2 regions of the Streptomyces sp. NPDC041968 genome follow, and region 2 is predicted to be linked to the other one. Evidence: predicted binding sites of a transcription regulator. Region 2 holds the regulator's gene; the other holds the start of a gene.
The links. The regulator HrcA, encoded in region 2, represses chaperone genes, less so after heat shock. The targets are predictions, from matches to a motif close to TTNGCACTCNGNNNNNCNGAGTGCNAA.

Region 1: a site for HrcA is predicted at 2,164-2,190, ahead of groL (chaperonin GroEL). Genes of this name have one in related genera too.

What each region holds. Positions count from the first base shown of each region.
Region 1 covers NZ_JBVJCB010000012.1:138,051-145,027, forward strand. The annotation lists gene thrC (threonine synthase) at 1-1,109, shown strand, start outside; gene ACZ6EG_RS27370 (MoaD/ThiS family protein) at 1,106-1,381, shown strand; gene ACZ6EG_RS27375 (cold-shock protein) at 1,820-2,023, shown strand; gene groL (chaperonin GroEL) at 2,353-3,978, shown strand; gene ACZ6EG_RS27385 (NADH:flavin oxidoreductase) at 4,196-5,326, shown strand; gene ACZ6EG_RS27390 (carboxylesterase/lipase family protein) at 5,405-6,919, shown strand.
Region 2 covers NZ_JBVJCB010000001.1:772,886-779,862, reverse strand. The annotation lists gene ACZ6EG_RS03570 (SpoIIE family protein phosphatase) at 1-1,464, shown strand, start outside; gene hemW (radical SAM family heme chaperone HemW) at 1,505-2,734, shown strand; gene ACZ6EG_RS03560 (DUF3097 domain-containing protein) at 2,794-3,594, opposite strand; gene ACZ6EG_RS03555 (MBL fold metallo-hydrolase) at 3,629-4,363, opposite strand; gene hrcA (heat-inducible transcriptional repressor HrcA) at 4,526-5,542, shown strand; gene dnaJ (molecular chaperone DnaJ) at 5,543-6,679, shown strand; gene ACZ6EG_RS03540 (nitronate monooxygenase) at 6,779-6,977, shown strand, end outside.

The sequences.
Region 1 (6,977 bases), on a different contig from region 2:
AGCTGCGCAAGCGCATCGAGGCGGGCCCCGCGAACATCTGGCGGTACGCCCCGCTGCTGCCCGTCCCCGCCGACGTGGCCGACAAGCCGAACATCAACCCGGGCTGGACCAAGCTCGTCAAGGCCGACAACCTCGCCCGCGAGCTGGGCGTCACCGGCGGCCTCTACGTCAAGGACGACTCCGGCAACCCGACGCACTCCTTCAAGGACCGTGTCGTCGCCCAGGCCATCGAGGCCGCCCGCGCCTTCGGCTTCACCACCCTCTCCTGCTCCTCCACCGGCAACCTCGCGGGTGCCGTCGGCGCCGCCGCCGCCCGCGCCGGCTTCCGCTCCTGCGTGTTCATCCCGCACGACCTGGAACAGGGCAAGGTCGTCATGGCCGCTGTCTACGGCGGAGAGCTCGTCGGCATCGAGGGCAACTACGACGACGTGAACCGCTTCTGCTCCGAGCTGATCGGCGACCCGGCGGGCGAGGGCTGGGGCTTCGTCAACGTCAACCTGCGGCCGTACTACGCCGAGGGCTCCAAGACGCTGGCCTACGAGATCTGCGAGCAGCTCGGCTGGCGGCTGCCCGACCAGCTCGTGGTCCCGATCGCCTCCGGCTCCCAGCTCACGAAGATCGACAAGGGGCTGCAGGAGCTGATCAGGCTCGGTCTCGTCGAGGACCGGCCGTACAAGATCTTCGGCGCCCAGGCCGCCGGCTGCTCGCCGGTGTCCACCGCCTACAAGGCCGGCCACGACGTCGTACGCCCGCAGAAGCCGGACACCATCGCCAAGTCCCTCGCGATCGGCAACCCGGCCGACGGGCCGTACGTCCTGGACATCGCGCGCCGCACCGGCGGTGCCGTCGAGGACGTGACGGACGAGCAGGTCGTCGACGCCATCAAGCTGCTCGCCCGCACCGAGGGCATCTTCGCGGAGACGGCGGGCGGCGTGACGGTCGGCGTCACCAGGAAGCTGATCGAGGACGGCGTCCTGGACCCGTCGCTCACCACCGTCGTCCTCAACACCGGCGACGGCCTGAAGACGCTGGACGCGGTGGCCGGCACCGGACTCACCACCACCATCCGCCCGAACCTGGACTCCTTCCGAGAGGCTGGCCTCGCATGAGCGTGACCGTTCGCATCCCCACCATCCTGCGCACCTACACCGGTGGACAGGCCGAGGTCGCCGCCGACGGTGCGAACCTCGGTGAGGTCATCGCCGACCTGGAGAAGAACCACACCGGCATCGCCGCCCGCGTCCTGGACGACCAGGGCAAGCTGCGCCGCTTCGTCAACGTCTACGTCAACGACGACGACGTCCGCTTCGAGCAGGGCCTGGAGACCGCCACCCCCGACGGCGCGGGCGTCTCCATCATCCCGGCGGTCGCCGGCGGCTGACCCGCCTCGTCGTTACCATCGGTAATTGAGGTAACGCAGCGTTCATCGAATTGCCCCCTCCGTGAGAGAAGCGGAGGGGGCAATTCCATGGGATTGAGCGCGGTAGAGTTGGGGAACGCGCTCCCGACCCAAAGATCGGGAATCCCGAATTCCTGCCCGGCGCCCGACAAGATGTAGCCAAAGTGTGGGCGTATTTCGCGGCTTTTGTGCCCTTTGCGTGCCCCGACTTGACCCGAATTCAGGCGAATTCTCGCCACATTGCGGACCTGGTGCGTCCAGATTTCTCGTCCGATTGACCTGTTGCAGACGGCAGTTGGACAGATACATTCAGCCGCGGTCGACGCGTTCCGGCGCACGCCCCCAGTCGTGGGGGGCGAGGTCTGACCCGGGTCCGCGAAGTGCGGATCTGTGCAAGGGCCAGTAATAGGGGAGTTAGGCATGGCTCAGGGCACCGTCAAGTGGTTCAACGCGGAGAAGGGGTACGGCTTCATCGCGGTCGACGGTGGTGCGGATGTTTTCGTCCACTACAGCGCGATTCAGATGGACGGTTACCGCACCCTCGAAGAAGGCCAGCGGGTCGAGTTCGAGATCTCGCAGGGTCAGAAGGGCCCGCAGGCCGACATGGTTCGCCTCAGCGCCTGAGACGTCCGGCCACCGCAAGCGAACGGTTCTTCTCCGAAGGGCCCGCACCTCGGTCGAGGTGCGGGCCCTTCGGCTTGCCCGCGCCGGGCCGCACCGGTGTTCGCCGGGGGCTGAGCGGCCGGGCCGATCCCCCGAAGGCGCTTGCACTCGATGGGGGCGAGTGCTAATCATTGGCGTTAGCACTCTGAAGGTGAGAGTGACAACGAAGGACCGGGTCGGTGAGGCCCGCAGGCCGGGTGGGGAAGGAACCACAAGGCCGGCGAGCCGTCCGTCGCGGGCGCGGGCGCGGTCCGAAGGAATCACCCCCAGTCCTGGAGGGACCACTTCACATGGCCAAGATCATCGCGTTCGACGAGGAGGCACGGCGCGGCCTCGAGCGCGGCATGAACCAGCTCGCGGACGCCGTCAAGGTGACGCTCGGCCCCAAGGGCCGCAACGTCGTCCTCGAGAAGAAGTGGGGCGCCCCCACGATCACCAACGATGGTGTCTCCATCGCCAAGGAGATCGAGCTCGAGGACCCGTACGAGAAGATCGGCGCCGAGCTGGTCAAGGAAGTCGCCAAGAAGACGGACGACGTCGCCGGTGACGGTACGACCACCGCGACCGTTCTCGCCCAGGCCCTGGTCAAGGAAGGCCTGCGCAACGTCGCGGCCGGCGCCAACCCGATGGCCCTGAAGCGCGGCATCGAGAAGGCCGTCGAGGCCGTCTCCGCCGCCCTGCTGGAGCAGGCGAAGGACGTCGAGACCAAGGAGCAGATCGCCTCCACGGCCTCCATCTCCGCCGCCGACACCCAGATCGGCGAGCTGATCGCCGAGGCCATGGACAAGGTCGGCAAGGAAGGCGTCATCACCGTCGAGGAGTCCCAGACCTTCGGTCTGGAGCTGGAGCTCACCGAGGGTATGCGCTTCGACAAGGGCTACATCTCGGCGTACTTCGCCACCGACATGGAGCGTATGGAGGCGTCGCTCGACGACCCGTACATCCTGATCGCCAACTCCAAGATCGGCAACGTCAAGGACCTGCTGCCGCTCCTGGAGAAGGTCATGCAGTCGGGCAAGCCGCTGCTGATCATCGCCGAGGACGTCGAGGGCGAGGCCCTGTCGACCCTGGTCGTCAACAAGATCCGCGGCACCTTCAAGTCCGTCGCCGTCAAGGCCCCGGGCTTCGGCGACCGCCGCAAGGCCATGCTCGGCGACATCGCCATCCTCACGGGTGGCGAGGTCATCTCCGAGGAGGTCGGCCTCAAGCTGGAGAACGCGACCCTGGACCTCCTGGGCCGCGCCCGCAAGGTCGTCATCACCAAGGACGAGACCACCATCGTCGACGGCGCCGGCTCGACCGACCAGGTCAACGGCCGCGTCAACCAGATCCGCGCCGAGATCGAGAACAGCGACTCGGACTACGACCGCGAGAAGCTCCAGGAGCGCCTGGCGAAGCTGGCCGGCGGCGTGGCCGTCATCAAGGCCGGTGCCGCCACCGAGGTCGAGCTCAAGGAGCGCAAGCACCGCATCGAGGACGCCGTTCGCAACGCGAAGGCGGCCGTCGAGGAGGGCATCGTCGCCGGTGGTGGCGTGGCCCTGCTCCAGGCCTCCCAGGTCTTCGAGAAGCTGGAGCTGACGGGTGACGAGGCGACCGGCGCCAACGCCGTGAAGCTCGCCCTGGAGGCCCCGCTGAAGCAGATCGCCGTCAACGGTGGTCTCGAGGGCGGCGTCGTCGTGGAGAAGGTCCGCAACCTCACCGTCGGCCACGGCCTGAACGCCGCGACCGGTGAGTACGTCGACATGATCGCCGAAGGCATCATCGACCCGGCGAAGGTGACCCGCTCTGCCCTGCAGAACGCCGCCTCCATCGCCGCGCTGTTCCTCACCACCGAGGCCGTCATCGCCGACAAGCCGGAGAAGGCCGCCGCGGGCGGCGCCCCGGGCGGCATGCCGGGCGGTGACATGGACTTCTGATCGGCTCCGGTCGATCAACCGTCCTACGGACCGAGGGCGGCACTCCCCGACAGGGGGTGCCGCCCTCGGGCGTTTTCCGCTCCCGACCCCTCCCGGGCAGATGTGACCTGGACCACTCCTGACGGCCCGTCGGAATGCGGACGACGAGCGGGCCTGTTGGCGCCGGTGGGTGCATGCGCATGCACATACTGACCGGTACCCCCCAAGGAGCCCCCACGTGACCGTCACCGCCTCCGACACCGCCTCGCGCGCCGCGCAGGTCCTCGCCCGGCCCGTCACCGTCAACGGCCTGACCGTGCCGAACCGGATCGCCATGGCCCCGATGACCCGGATGTTCTCCCCGGGCGGCGTCCCCGGTCCCGACGTGGCCTCCTACTACGCCCGCCGCGCCGCAGCCGGGGTCGGTCTGATCGTCACCGAGGGCACCTACGTCGGCCACGCCTCCGCCGGGCAGAGCGACCGCGTGCCGCGCTTCCACGGCGAGGAGCAGCTGGCCGGCTGGGCGAAGGTGGCCGAGGCGGTACACGCGGCGGGCGGCACGATCGTGCCGCAGCTGTGGCACATCGGCATGGTCCGCAAGCAGGGCGAGCCCCCCTTCCCCGACGCGCCCGCCGTCGGACCGTCCGGCCTGCGCATCGGCGAGGACGAGGTCACCGGCACGGCGATGACGCAGCGCGACCTGGACGACGTGATCGGCGCCTTCGCCGAGGCCGCGGCCGCCGCCGAGCGCATCGGCCTCGACGGCGTGGAGATCCACGGCGCCCACGGCTACCTCGTCGACCAGTTCCTGTGGGCCGGCACCAACCGCCGCACCGACGCCTACGGCGGCGACCCCGTCTCCCGCACCCGGTTCGCCGCCGAGATCGTGGCCGCCGTGCGCGACGCGGTCTCGCCCGCCTTCCCCGTCATCTTCCGCTACTCGCAGTGGAAGCAGGAGGCCTACGCCGCCCGTCTCGCCGAGACGCCCGAGGAGCTGGAGGCGATCCTCGCCCCGCTCGCCTCGGCCGGCGTCGACGCCTTCCACGCCTCCACCCGCCGCTACTGGCGCCCGGAGTTCGACGGCTCCGACCTCAACCTGGCCGGCTGGACCAAGAAGCTGACGGGCAGGCCCGCCATCACCGTCGGCTCGGTCGGCCTCGACGGAGACTTCACCAAGTCCTTCCTGGGCGAGGGCGCCCCTGTGGGCAGCCTCGACAACCTCCTCGACCGCATGGAGCGCGACGAGTTCGACCTCGTCGCCGTCGGCCGTGCGCTGCTCCAGGACCCCCAGTGGGCCGAGAAGGTCCTCGCCGGCCGCTTCGACGCGCTCGCCCCGTACGACGCGGCGTCGATCAAGACCCTCAGCTGAGCGCCGTGCGCACCACGGCGTAGGGTCCGTGAATCACCAACTGGCGTACGGCCTGCGGTAACCAGTGAGGAGTGACCGATGAGCACGACCGGACCCGTGGTGCGCACCGTCAGCGGCGCGGTGCGCGGACAGACCTCGGACGGCCTGACCCTCTTCCGCGGCATCCCCTTCGCCGAGGCCCCGGTCGGGCCGGCCAGGTTCGCCGCCCCGCGCCCCGCCCGCCCCTGGGACGGCACCCGCGACGCGTACGCCTTCGGCCCGCCGCCCCCGCAGGACCTGGGCCTGGCGGGCCCGGCCGGCACCCACTCCGGGGGCGACGACTGGCTGACGGTCAACGTCTGGACCCCCGAGCCCGACCCGGCCGCCCGCCGCCCGGTGATGGTGTGGATCTACGGCGGTGCCTACAAGCTCGGCCACTCCGGCAGCCCCGGCTACGACGCCCGCCGCATAGCCGTCGACGGCGACCTCGTCGTCGTCACCTTCAACTACCGCGTCGGCATGGAGGGCTTCGCCCACATCGAGGGCGCCCCCGCCAACCGGGGCCTGCTCGACCAGGTGGCCGCGCTGGAGTGGGTGCGGGACAACATCACCGCGTTCGGCGGCGACCCGGAGCGGGTGACCGTCTTCGGCGAGTCGGCGGGCGCCGGATCCGTCGCCTCCCTGCTGGCCATGGACCGCGCGGCCGGCCTCTTCCGGCGGGCCGTTGCGCAGAGCGTGCCGGGCACCTTCTTCTCCGCCGAACTCGCCCGTGACATCGGCACCGCCCTGGCCGCCGAGCTCGGCCTGCGCCCCACCGTCGCCGACCTGGCGGCCGTCGACCCCGATCAGCTGGTCAAGGCGGGGCAGTCCCTCGCCCCGAAGATGCCCGGCCAGGTGGCCCGCTGGGGCCAGGCCGCGCCCACCGTCACCCCGTACTCGCCGGTCGTCGACGGCGAGGTGCTGCGGGTCACGCCGTGGCAGGCGCTGGCGTCCGGCGCGTCCCGGGACGTCGACCTGGTCGTCGGCCACAACCGCGACGAGAACCGCCTGTTCACCGCGATGGCGGGCAAGCTCGGCCGGATCGGCGACGAACGGGCGAGCGCCGCCCTCGCCCTGTACGCGCCGGGCGGCGAGGCGGCCTACCGGGCCGCGTACCCCGACGCGTCCGCGAACGACCTGTACGAACGCGTCCAGACGGACTGGCTGTTCGGCATGCCGTCGCTGCACCTGGCCGAGGCGCACCTCGCGGGCGGTGGCCGGGCGCACGTCTACGAGCTGACCTGGGCGGCCCCGGGCAGCGGCGGTGCCTTCGGCGCCTGTCACGCCCTGGACGTCCCCCTCCTCTTCGGCACCTTCGAGGCGGACCTGGGACTGCTGCTCTTCGCCGGCGCGGAACCGTCCTCCGAGGCGCTGGCCCTGTCGTCCCGTTTCCGCTCCGCATGGACGGCGTTCGCGCGCACCGGCGACCCGGGCTGGCCGGCGTACGACACCGAGCGGCGCCTGGTCCAGGTCCTGGACGCGGAGCCGGCCGTCGTGCCGTACCCGGAGGAGACGTCGCGTCGCCTGTGGGAGGGGTACGAGTTCGCGGCGCTGCCGCTCGTCCACGGGGCCTGAGGCCTCCGACGGGGAGGAGGGCCCACCCGCCGTCCGGGCGAAGCTCGCCACGGACCCC
Region 2 (6,977 bases):
GGCGTCCTGCCCGGCCCGGGTCCGACGGCACCGGAGGCAGGACCGGAGCACCCGGGACGCGAGGAGGACGCCGACCGGGCGGAGCCTCCGCAGTGGCCGTTCTGGTGGGACGTGGAGGCGGCCACCGGACCGCGTGGCCTGCGCGACCGGGAGTGGCTGGGACACGGCGCCCTGTCCTTCCTCGCCGAGGCCTCCGACCTCCTGGCCGGACAGCTCGACGAGGACCTCGTCGCCTCCCTCACCGGCCAGCTGATCGTGCCGCGGCTCGCCGACTGGTGCGCCGTGTGGCTGGAGGACGAGGCCCTCGGCCGGGGAGCGTGGAGCGACGATCCCGGCTCGGCCGTCGGAGCGCGGCTGGCCCGCGTCTGGCACGGCAGCGAGAGCCGCATCGAGGAACTGCGCCGGGTCCTGGAGAAGGACCCGCCCCGCCCGCGCGACCCCTGGCGCTCCGGACCCGTCGACCACCCCTGGCCCGCGGAGGGGCTCGGCCCGGACGGCACGCAGGGCGCCGCGCTCGCCTACCGGCTGGTCGCGGGCGGCCGGCCGCTGGGCACCCTCGTCATCGGGCGGTCCGGCACCTCCCGCTTCCCCGACGAGATCAGCGGGCTCGTCGAGGATCTCAGCCGCCGCGTGGCGCTCGCCATCGGCGCCGCCCGCCAATACGCCCGGCAGGCCACCATCAGCGCCGTCCTGCAACGCGGCCTGCTGCCCGGTGCCGTCGCCGAGATCCCCGGCGTGCGCAGCGCCCTGGTCTACGAACCGTGCGACAAGGGCGGCCCGAGCGGCGACTTCTACGACCTCTTCCCGGCGGGCGACGGCCGCTGGTGCTTCGCCGTCGGCGACGTCCAGGGCAAGGGCCCCGAGGCCGCCGTCGTCATCGGGCTCGCCCGGCCCTGGCTGCGGCTGCTGGCCCGCGAGGGGTACGGCGTCCCCGACGTCCTCGACCGCCTCAACCAGCTGCTCCTCGACGACGCCACCGAGGCCGCCGACGCCGCCGCGCGCGCCCTGGTCGCCGTCGGCGGCCGTCCGGTTGCCCCGGGCGACGGACCGCAGACCCGCTTCCTGTCCCTCCTCTACGGCGAACTGGTCCCGTTCGAGGGCGGCGTGCGCTGCACCCTGGCCTCCGCCGGGCACCCGCTGCCCCTGCTCCTCGGGCCCGACGGCACCGTCCGCGCGGTCGCGCAGCCCCAGACGCTGCTCGGGGTCGTCGAGGACGCGACGTACACCAGCGAGACCTTCGACCTGGGCTCCGGGGACACCCTGCTGTGCGTCACGGACGGGGTCACCGAGCGGCGCAGCGGCTCCCGCCAGTTCGACGACGGGGACGGTCTCGCGGCGGCGCTCGCCGGGTGCGCGGGGCTCGACGCGGGCCTGGTCGCGGAGCGCATCAGGCGGCTGGTGCACGAGTTCGGGGCCCGGCCCCCGGAGGACGATCTGGCGCTGCTGGTGCTCCAGGCGGAGTGACGGCCCGGGGCACGAGGCGGGGTGCGGGACAATGGAACGCATGCCCTCCGCACTGCCCGACGGCGAACCCGTCCCCTCCGACGGCGCCCTCCCGGCGTCCGCGCTCGCCGCCGCCGACCGCCCCCTCGGTTTCTACCTGCACGTCCCGTACTGCGCGACCCGCTGCGGATACTGCGACTTCAACACCTACACCGCCCCCGAGCTGCGCGGCACCGGCGGCGTCCTCGCCTCCCGGGACAACTACGCCGAGACACTCGTCGACGAGGTCCGCCTCGCCCGCAAGGTGCTCGGCGACGACCCCCGCGAGGTCCGCACGGTCTTCGTCGGCGGCGGTACGCCCACCCTGCTGGCCGCCGACGACCTGGTCCGGATGCTGGGGGCGATCCGCGACGAGTTCGGCCTCGCCGCGGACGCGGAGGTGACGACGGAGGCCAACCCCGAGTCGGTCGACCCGGCGTACCTCGCCACCCTGCGGGAGGGCGGCTTCAACCGGGTCTCCTTCGGTATGCAGAGCGCCCGGCAGCACGTCCTGAAGGTGCTGGACCGCACCCACACCCCGGGCCGCCCCGAGGCGTGCGTCGCCGAGGCCCGCGCGGCCGGCTTCGACCACGTCAACCTGGACCTGATCTACGGCACGCCCGGCGAGTCCGACGACGACTGGCGCGCGACCCTCGACGCGGCGCTCGGCGCCGGACCCGACCACGTCTCCGCGTACGCCCTGATCGTCGAGGAGGGCACCCAGCTGGCCCGCCGCATCCGGCGCGGCGAGGTCCCGATGACCGACGACGACGTGCACGCCGACCGGTACCTGATCGCGGAGGAGCGGCTGTCGGCGGCGGGCTTCGACTGGTACGAGGTGTCGAACTGGGCCACCTCGGACGCGGGGCGCTGCCTCCACAACGAGCTGTACTGGCGGGGCGCCGACTGGTGGGGCGCCGGCCCGGGCGCGCACTCGCACGTGGGCGGCGTGCGCTGGTGGAACGTGAAGCACCCGGGGGCGTACGCGGCGGCGCTGGCGGAGGGGCGGTCGCCGGGAGCCGGACGGGAGATCCTCACGGACGAGGACCGGCGCGTCGAGCGCATCCTGCTGGAGCTGCGGCTGCGGGAGGGCGTCCCGCTGTCGCTGCTGCGCGAGGCGGGGCTCGCGGCGTCGCGGCGGGCACTGTCCGACGGACTGCTCCAGGAGGCGCCGTACGAGGCGGGCAGCGCGGTGCTCACGCTGCGGGGCCGGCTGCTGGCGGACGCGGTGGTGCGGGACCTGGTGGACTGACGGGGCTTTCCTCGCCCCCGCCCGCGGAGGCGTTGAGTCCCGCCGGCTGGGCGAGAGCGTCACGCCGTCACGAAGTCGATCAACTCCTCGACCCGCCCCAGCAACTCCGGCTCCAGGTCCTTGTAGGAGCCCACCCGCGCCAGGATCGCCTGCCACACCGCCCCGGTGTTCTCCGACGGCCACCCCAGCGCCCGGCACACCCCCGTCTTCCAGTCCTGGCCGCGCGGCACCCGGGGCCAGGCGCCGATGCCGACCGACGCCGGCTTCACCGCCTCCCAGATGTCGATGTACGGGTGGCCCACCACCAGCGCGTGCTCGCTCGTCACGTCCTGCGCGATCCGCCACTCCTTCGACCCGGGCACCAGGTGGTCCACCAGGACCCCCAGCCGCGCGTCCGGCCCCGGCGCGAACTCGGCGACGATCGACGGCAGGTCGTCCACGCCCCCCAGGTACTCGACCACGACGCCCTCGACGCGCAGGTCGTCGCCCCACACCTTCTCGACCAGCTCGGCGTCGTGCCGCCCCTCGACGTAGATCCGCCCGGCCCGGGCCACCCGGGCGCGCGCCCCGGGGACGGCGACCGAACCGGACGCCGTGCGGGCGGGCCGTACCGGACCGGACGACGGGCGCACCAGGGTCACCACGCGCCCCTCCAGCAGGAAGCCGCGCGGCTCCATCGGGAAGGCCCGGCGCTTGCCGAAGCGGTCCTCCAGGGTCACCGTGCCCGCCTCGCAGCCGGTCACCGCACCGCAGAACCCGGTGCCGGGCTCCTCGACCACCAGACCGGGGTCGGCCGGGACCTCCGGTACCGGCTGCGACTTCTTCCACGGAGGGGTCAGGTCGGCGGAGTACTGGCGCATTCTCAGGACGATACGAGGAATCCGCCGTCCGTGATCAGCGCGACACGCCGAAGCGCGCGGCCAGCGCGTCCCGTTGGGCCCGGACGAACGCCGCGTCCACCACCGCTCCGTGGCCGGGCACGTACAGCGCGTCCACACCGCCCAGGGCGAGCAGCCGGTCCAGGGCGGCCGGCCAGCGCGAGGGCACGGCGTCCGGGCCCGCCTGCGGCTCGCCGGACTCCTCGACCAGGTCGCCGCAGAACACGACCGGCGGATCACCCGGCACGAGCACCGCGAGGTCCTGGCCGGTGTGCCCCGGCCCCACGTCGGCCAGCAGCACCCGCCGGCCGCCGCCCAGGTCGAGCGGGTACGCGCCGTCGACCTCGCGGTGGACGCGGACGAGCGCGTCGACCGCGTCCTCGGCCGCCCCCGCGTCCAGCCCCTCCGCCACCGCGTCCGCACGCAGCGCCTCCCGCCCCCGTCCGCCCCGCGCGAACACCGCCCCGACGCCCGCCGCGCCGTGGACCTCCGCGCCCGCGAACGCCGCCGCGCCGAAGACGTGGTCGAAGTGCGGGTGGGTCAGCGCGAGATGCGTCACACGGTGACCGGCGAGCCGCCGCGCCTGCGCACGCACCCGGGCGCCCTCCCCGAGGCTCGACCCGGTGTCCACGACCAGCGCCGCGCCCGCGCCGACGACCAGCCCCGCCGTGCAGTCCCACACCGGCAGCCGGCACCGGCCCACCCCGTCGGCCAGCCGCTCCCATCCCAGGTCTTCCCAAGTCACCGTCACGACGGCGACGCTAGCGGTGCGGCACCCGCGTGCACGGCGGCGCGGCCCCGGCCTTGCCGGGGGCGTACCCCACGGCCGTACACTGGGCCGGGGAAGTCTGGCACTCGTCCACGGTGAGTGCCAGGAGGAACACCGGGCGGACGACTTCTGGAGGTGTGCGCGATGCTCAGTGAACGCAGGCTGAAGGTGCTGCGCGCCATCGTCCAGGACTACGTCGGCACCGAGGAGCCGGTCGGCTCCAAGGCCCTCACCGAACGGCACAACCTCGGCGTCTCCCCGGCCACCGTGCGCAACGACATGGCGGCCCTGGAGGACGAGGGGTTCATCGCCCAGCCGCACACCAGCGCCGGGCGCATCCCCACCGACAAGGGCTACCGGCTCTTCGTCGACAAGCTGGCCGGCGTCAAGCCGATGACCGCGCCCGAGCGGCGCGCCATCCAGAACTTCCTGGAGGGCGCCGTCGACCTCGACGACGTGGTGGCCCGTACGGTGCGGCTGCTCGCGCAGCTGACCCGGCAGGTCGCCGTCGTGCAGTACCCCTCGCTGACCCGCTCGACCGTGCGGCACGTGGAGCTGCTGGCGCTGGCGCCCGCGCGTCTGATGCTGGTGCTGATCACGGACACCGGGCGGGTCGAGCAGCGGATGGTCGACTGCCCGGCGCCGTTCGGGGAGTCGTCCCTGGCGGACCTGCGCGCGCGGCTCAACAGCCGGATCGCGGGCCGCCGTTTCACGGACGTGCCGAGCCTGGTCGAGGATCTCCCCGAGGCCTTCGAGGCCGAGGATCGCGGTACGGTCTCCACCGTGCTCTCCACCCTGCTGGAGACGCTGGTCGAGGAGAACGAGGAGCGGCTCATGATCGGCGGCACCGCCAATCTGACCCGCTTCGGGCACGACTTCCCCTTGGTGATCCGACCCGTCCTCGAGGCGCTGGAGGAGCAGGTCGTGCTCCTCAAGCTCCTCGGCGAGGCGAAGGATCCGGGCGTGACCGTCCGTATCGGTCACGAGAACGCCCACGAGGGACTCAACTCCACGTCCGTCGTGTCGGTGGGCTACGGTTCGGGCGGCGAGGCGGTTGCCAAGCTCGGCGTGGTCGGACCGACCCGCATGGACTACCCGGGAACGATGGGAGCGGTACGCGCAGTGGCACGGTACGTCGGACAGATCCTGGCGGAGTCTTAGGTGGCCACGGACTACTACGCCGTACTCGGCGTGCGCCGCGACGCTTCCCAGGACGAGATCAAGAAGGCGTTCCGGAGGCTCGCCCGCGAGCTGCACCCGGACGTCAACCCCGATCCGAAGACCCAGGAGCGGTTCAAGGAGATCAACGCCGCCTACGAGGTGCTCTCGGACCCGCAGAAGAAGCAGGTCTACGACCTCGGGGGCGACCCCCTCTCGCAGGCCGCCGGCGGCGGCGCGGGCGGCTTCGGCGCGGGTGGCTTCGGGAACTTCTCGGACATCATGGACGCGTTCTTCGGTACGGCGTCGCAGCGCGGACCGCGCTCGCGCACCCGCCGGGGCCAGGACGCGATGATCCGCATCGAGATCGAGCTGGACGAGGCCGCCTTCGGCACGACCAAGGACATCCAGGTCGACACGGCCGTCGTCTGCAACACCTGCAACGGCGAGGGCGCGGCCCCCGGCACCTCGGCCCAGACCTGTGACATGTGCCGCGGCCGCGGTGAGGTCTCACAGGTCACCCGGTCCTTCCTGGGCCAGGTCATGACCTCCCGGCCCTGCCCCCAGTGCCAGGGCTTCGGCACCGTGGTCCCGACCCCGTGCCCGGAGTGCGCGGGCGACGGCCGGGTGCGCTCCCGGCGCACGCTCACCGTGAAGATCCCGGCCGGCGTCGACAACGGCACGCGGATCCAGCTCGCGGGCGAGGGCGAGGTCGGCCCCGGCGGCGGCCCCGCCGGCGACCTGTACGTCGAGATCCACGAGCTGCCGCACTCCACCTTCCAGCGCCGCGGCGACGACCTGCACTGCACGGTCACCATCCCGATGACGGCGGCGGCCCTCGGCACCAAGGTGCCGCTGGAGACCCTGGACGGCATGGAGGAGGTCGACATCCGCCCGGGCACCCAGTCCGGCCAGTCGATCCCGCTGCACGGCCGCGGCGTCACCCACCTGCGCGGCGGCGGCCGGGGCGACCTCATCGTCCACGTCGAGGTCACCACGCCCACCAAGCTCGACACCGAGCAGGAGCGCGTCCTGCGCGAGCTGGCCAAGCTCCGGGGCGAGGAGCGCCCACAGGGGCAGTTCCAGCCGGGTCAGCAGGGGCTGTTCTCCCGTCTGAAGGACGCCTTCAACGGGCGCTGACGCGAGGGTTGCCAAGGGCTCCGCGGTGCGGATGCTCCTGGCGTATGCCGACGGAAGCCCGGATTCGGACTTGTTCAAAGGACGTGACAACATGCCGTCATGTCCTCCGCACTGACCGATCTCTTCCCCTACCCGATCGTGCAGGCGCCCATGGCGGGCGGCGTCTCCGTGCCGCAGCTCGCCGCCGCGGTCTGCGAGGCGGGAGGGCTGGGCTTCCTGGCCGCCGGGTACAAGACCGCGGACGGGATGTACGAGGAGATCAAACAGCTGCGGGGACTGACGGGCCGCCCCTTCGGCG